One region of the Candidatus Nitrosacidicoccus urinae genome, then DNA from elsewhere that is predicted to be linked to it. Evidence: predicted binding sites of a transcription regulator. Region 1 holds the regulator's gene; the other holds the start of a gene.
The links. The regulator sigma-54, encoded in region 1, starts transcription at its own class of promoters, with help from an activator protein. The targets are predictions, from matches to a motif close to TGGCANGNTNCNTGCTT.

Region 1 (3,219 bases):
ATATAGTTGATAATCTTGAACAGCGATTTCTATTATAGAAGCTAATGGTAATCGCTCTGTAATTGGTAGTGTAAGTTGGGTAACTGAAATACCAAGTTGCTCCCACTTCCCTAAATTACGGCTGAGAGGTTCTATTTCTTTCTCTATATCTAAATGGATTACAAAATCAAGGGCGTGTTCAAAAATAATAGCTTGCTCCCCATATATTTTTCTAATATTAACAGCACCTAAACTTGGTATTTCAAGAAAATCTTGTAGGATGGGGGAACAGCTACCTATTAATTTTTGGTTATCGCTGTCTTTATGGAAAATGGGTACATCATCAGCAATTAAGCGATGACCTCGTTGAATTAATTCTAAGGCAAGACTACTTTTACCTACTCGACTCTCTCCTGTAAGGAGTACGCCTAGGTTAAATATAACAAGTAATACACCATGAGTCATAATACTATTATTAGTAGCTAGATTCATGAATCTAAATAGCTAATACTATAGCACTAAGTTACTTAGATAAACTCGGCTTGTTGTCCCACTCTATTAGAGTTTGTAATAAATCTTGAGAATTTTTAACTTCTTGCAAGTATTGGCACAGTTTAGGATTACGAAATAGGGTTGCTAACTGAGCAAGTAAATTTAAATGATCATCTGTAGATTTTTCAGGTACTAATAGAGCAAAAAATAAACTTATGGGTTTATTATCAATGGCATTAAAATCGATTCCGTTTTTTAAACGGATAAATGCTGCAATAGTATATGGACTTCCTTCTATTCGAGCATGGGGAATAGCAATACCATTACCAATACTAGTACTTCCTAATCGTTCCCTACCTAGTAAATGACTTAAAATATCTGTTACCTCCAGCCCATAAGTACCATGGGAAAGTAATTTAGCAAGCTGCTCTAGTACTTGTTTACTACTGCTTGCCAAAGAATCAATAATAATTTGTTCAGGGGTAAGGATTTCAGAGATTTTCATAGTAATTTATATAGTGTTAATAACTATATTTATTAAAATTTATGAAGATTTTTTTCGTTCACTAGATGTGGGAATATTCAAAAATTCCCGGTACTTTGTAACTGTACGACGAGATATTTTAATACCTTGTTTTTCTAACACTAGTGCAATAGCGTTATCGCTTAGAGGTTTATTTACTGGTTCTTGTGCTATTAATTTTTTAACTGCAGCACGAATAGCAGTTGAGGAATAACCTTCACCATTTTCTGTTTTTATACCGCTAGAAAAAAAGTATTTTAATTCAAAAACCCCCCAAGGAGTATTCATATATTTATTAGTAGTAATACGAGATACTGTTGATTTATTCATAGCAATAGATTTTGCAACATCGTGTAATATTAATGGGCATATATCTATTTCATTGCCATATTCTAAGAATCTCCGTTGATATTTAACAATACAGGTAGCAGTTTTTAGCAAAGTTTCATTACGAACATGTATTCCCTTAATAAACCAGCGAGCATCCTGAAGTTGATCCTTCAAATAACTCTGCGTAGCAGGTGCATTATTATTTTTATGAGTTAAATCCTTATAGTAACTATTGATTCTAAGCTGAGGAATGATCTCTGGATTTAATTCAGTTTTCCAGCAACCATTAGATTTGGTGACATAAACATCGGGAATAATATATTCAGTTTTATTGGATTGTATTTGATAGCCTGGATAGGGATTAAGAGAACGGATCATTTTTAATATTAAATCTAATTTTTCTCTACTTAGCTCTTCTCCTATTGGCAATAAGTTAATTGCCCTAATTATTTTTTCATAATTACGCTCTGCCAAATCAGATAAATGGCGTAGCACAAGCCACTTAGTAAGATCTAATAATGGAGTATCAGTTGGATAGCGATTAAGCTGTAATAAAAGACACTCTTTTAAATCCTTTGCACCAATGCCTGGAGGATCAAAGTTGCGTATTTTAGATAAAACTTCCTGAATTTCCTCAGATTCAACTACGATATTTTTTTCTATAGCTTCTATTATTTCTTTCAACGAGCTATCTAAATAGCCTTGTTCATTAATAGCATCAATAATTTTACTAGCAATAAAAAATTCTCTTTCACTCGTAGTATTTAAATAAGCTTGCCAGAGTAGGTGCTCTTGTAGCGTCTCTTGAGTGTTTTTAATACTATCTATGTCAAAGAGGAACTCATCTTTAGATGGTTTTGGAGATAAAGAGTAATCATAAATATCACTCCAATTTGCGTCTATGGGAAGATCTTCAGGTATATTCTCTTCTAGTAGAGTAGAGGTTGAATCTTTAGATTCTTCATTATTTATAACATGTTCTTCTTCATGCTCAGCTTGTTCTAATAGTGGGTTGGATTCCAGCATCTGTTGAACCTCATTTTGGAGATCAATTGAGGAAAGCTGCAATAAACGAATTGATTGTTGTAATTGAGGGGTTAATGCAAGCTGTTGTTTTAATCGTAATTGGAGTCCGGTTTTCATTTTTATTATGATTTTTTAAGTACTAAATATTATAGATTAAAGTTATGACCTAGATAGACCTCTTTGACTTGTTCATTATTAAGAATTTCTTGAGGCTTGCCACTAGCAATCACCTCTCCCGCATTCACAATATAGGCATGTTGACAAATGCCTAAAGTTTCTCGAACATTATGATCAGTGATAAGCACGCCAATTCCTCTATCAGTAAGGTGGCGGATAATATCCTGTATGTCTAACACCGAAATAGGATCCACACCCGCAAATGGTTCATCTAACAATATAAATTGTGGCTCTACTGCTAATGCTCTTGCAATCTCTACTCGTCTTCTCTCTCCTCCTGAGAGACTCATTCCTAGCGTATTCCTTACATGAGTAATATGCAATTCATTAAGTAAACTATCTACTAAGTAATCACGTTGTGCTTTGGTTAGATTATTTCGTGTTTCAACAATGGCTGTAATATTCTCAGCTGCAGTAAGTTTACGAAATACAGATGCCTCTTGAGGAAGATAGCTAATACCTAACTTGGCACGACGATGAATTGGATAGTGAGTGATATTGTGATGATTTAAAGAAATTTGCCCCTTATTTGGAGGAACTAATCCTACTATCATATAGAAGCAAGTAGTTTTTCCAGCACCATTAGGGCCCAATAAACCTACTACCTCACCACTTAAAAGCTCTACTGAAACGTCTTTTACCACCCAGCGAGATTGGTAGCATTTTGCAAGATGATTAGCAGCAAGTTTGCT
Region 2 (3,219 bases), 110 kb from region 1:
TGGTTACCAAACTGGGCAGTAATAGATCCAGCCGCACTATTAACGTCAATCAAAGGTTTTCCTGCACCCCCTGACACTTGACCATTGGCATTAATATTAGCCAGCAAATCAGAGTTGCCTACCGGATTTTCGCAAGCATCTCCTAGTTGATTTCTCGCAAGACATTCTGCCACTACTATTTTTAATCCACTGATCTGGCTAAAAATACTCATTACTTGAGCCTTAATCATATAATCCTGGTATTGGGGAAGTGCGACTGCGATGAGTATCCCCACTATTCCCACGCCTATCATGATTTCAAGCAGGCTAAATCCTAAGCTAGGCTTCATACTTATTTAGTTTAGGTAAGATAAATTTTATACTTATTCCATTGCCGCAGCTGAGCAACTGATGGGGGCATATTGGGCATTTCCACTAAAAGTGCAGGTCCAGCGACCATTGCTATTTCGATCTAAGCTCACCGCACTACTGTTTAATACTCCAGTAGCATTTCCCCCTAAGGTGGCACTAATATTAGCAGTGAAGTTAGAATTAATGGTGATGGTAGGAGCGCCTTCTCCAGCAGGTAAATCAGGAATCCCATTACCATTGCCCACTAGAATATTCGATCCTTGAAAGCTATTTTGGCACGCCGTACCTACCGCTACTGTGGTGTACTGATGTTCAATGCACATCTCCACAATAGGGGTGAGGCTTTTGGCTTCGGTGACGGCACGAATTACTTCGCTCTGTGCCACATAGGTTTGATATTGGGGAATGGCAATCCCAGTGAGAATCCCCACAATCGCAACCCCCATCATAATTTCCATTAAGGAAAAGCCCGAGTTATGCTTTTGGATGGTCATCATTATGGTTAATTTAGGTAATTATCATCGATAGGGATGGTTTGGAGATTTTTTATCCTATCTAGATAAGGCTGAAATTGAGGTACCGCAATGCCTGTGAGCACACCTACAATAGCAACTACCGTCATTAACTCAATTAAGGAAAAGCCTGAGTTAGTCTTTCTAATAGTCATAATAAAGTAAAATAGATGGTTAAATATTTGTCATTCTATTAAGAGTTTAGAGATTCTCACCCTCACCTATACCAGTAAGGGTGAGTTGTGGTGTTTAAAAGTGAGTACTATAAGATTATAACCAGCGGCAGTTTATTAACTACTACCAGAACAGCTAGTGGGCGTATATTGGGCGGTAATTGTAGTACCATCAGGGGCACAAGTCCAGATTCCACTGATAGTTCTAGTCAGCTTGATAGAGCCTCCCGTAATAGCCGCTGATGCATGACTACCCAGTGTTGCGGTAATGGTTGCAGCTCCTCCCGTCTCGAGAGCTACTTGAGGAACACCTGTACTGCTAGGAAGGGTTATATTCGCATTTTGAGATGTTCCCGTTAGGATACCTGATCCTGTAGCGGTAGAATTTGCAATACACTCAGCATTTCCAATTCCATTGTTTACGCAATCCTCTACTAGCATCTTTAATGCACTGGCTTCGGAAATCGCACGGGTGACTTGTGCTTTGGCAATATAAATTTGATATTGAGGAATCGCTACTGCGGAGAGTATTCCTACGATAGCAACGGTGATCATTAGTTCAATTAAAGAAAAACCTTGATTCATTATTCTTTTTCTCCCTAGTAAAAAAGTAAATGATAAGTTGTATGTTGATAATTTAGGTCACCTAATATTTTAAATGACTTTAAAAATAAAGGATATTTAATTTTATTTCTAAATTTATTAAAAAATAAATTTTTTTAAAACAAAGAAATAAATATTATTGATATAGCAGTTTATCCTGTAGCTAGATAAAAGCAATTTATATGCCATATAAAGTCATATTTTTACTTTATATAGCTAATCAAAGGATTATATTAGTATACATAAGTGACAAAATTTATTAAATTCTATTTATCCTAAGTAGGATATGACATTTTATGTCACTTATATGACCTAAATCATCATAATTTTAATAAATTACCCCATCTTTAGAAAAAATTGGAATAAATCAGGTGGTTATTATTGAGATAATTCTCCATTAATTAGGGATAAACATAGTTAATTTAAACTAAAAAATTAAGAGTATTTAATTAAATTGACAAAAATTGTCATTTTTAACAAAAATCTAATGCAATGATAGAAGGGTGCTGAAATATTTATAGAGGTATAGTGACAATTTTTGTCACTATACCTCTATGGGTGGATAGAAAAGTACTGTTGTAAGGAAATTATTCTAGATTAAGTTTTTTGAGTCGATAGCGAAGGGCACGAAATGTAATTCCTAATAGCCTTGCCGCTGCCGTTTTGTTATAACCCGTTTGCTCTAATGCTCGTAAAATCGCTTGTTTTTCTAGATCTTCAAGGTGACGTTCTAGGGAAGCCTCCCCTAGAGAATGGAGTTTATCTGGCCAGTTGGTATCTTTAGGCAGGTGTAAATTTCTAGAATCGATAATTCCTCCTTCATGGAGTACTAAAGCACGTTCTAGGATATTTTCCAGCTCTCGTACGTTACCGGGAAAGGGATAGCTTTGAAGTTTCTCAAGTGCACTGGGGGTAATTTGAGGGCACGCATGATTACCTCGCAAAGCAAGTTGGGTAAGAATATGCTTGGCTAAAATGGGAATATCCTTGGCCCGCTCTCTTAAAGGAGGCACTTGAAGCTCGACAATATTGAGCCGATAGAATAAATCTTGGCGAAATTTCCCTTCACCCACTAGTTGGGAGAGATCTTGATGGGTAGCACATAAAATCCGTACATCTACCGGCACCTCTCTTTGGCTACCAATGGGACGAACTGCCCGCTCTTGAATGGCACGAAGAAGTTTGACTTGCATTTGTAAGGGTAAATCTGCCACTTCATCTAAAAATAAAGTGCCTTCTTGAGCGGCTTGAAAAAGCCCTTCTTTATCTCGAGAGGCTCCGGTGAAACTTCCTTTTTCATGACCAAAGAATTCGCTTTCCATTAGACTCTCTGGAATAGCACCACAATTGACGGGCACAAAAGGACCCGATGCTCTAGGTCCTTGGCGGTGAATCAAGCGAGCTACTAATTCTTTGCCGGTACCCGATTCTCCACTGATATAGACAGGGGCTTGGCTACAGGCAAGCTTAGTAATTTTACTCCGTACTGCCTCCATGGTGGAGGATTCCCCAAGGAGCTGGTAACCGCCCTTCGCTTTTTGTAAGGGGGCAGAGGGCATTTTTAATGCCATTTTCACTAG

Region 2: the regulator sigma-54 is predicted to act here: its motif matches at 1,811-1,827, upstream of OOL07_RS07620 (pilin).

The regions. Positions count from the first base shown of each region.
Region 1 is NZ_OX241534.1:1,655,057-1,658,275, reverse strand. Features, by position in the region: gene OOL07_RS08190 (phosphoenolpyruvate carboxykinase (ATP)) at 1-471, opposite strand, end outside; gene OOL07_RS08185 (PTS sugar transporter subunit IIA) at 503-976, opposite strand; gene OOL07_RS08180 (RNA polymerase factor sigma-54) at 1,016-2,467, opposite strand; gene lptB (LPS export ABC transporter ATP-binding protein) at 2,497-3,219, opposite strand, start outside.
Region 2 is NZ_OX241534.1:1,548,714-1,551,932, forward strand. Features, by position in the region: gene OOL07_RS07600 (pilin) at 1-329, opposite strand, end outside; gene OOL07_RS07605 (pilin) at 363-848, opposite strand; gene OOL07_RS07615 (type IV pilin protein) at 854-1,018, opposite strand; gene OOL07_RS07620 (pilin) at 1,154-1,621, opposite strand; gene OOL07_RS07625 (sigma-54-dependent transcriptional regulator) at 2,227-3,219, opposite strand, start outside.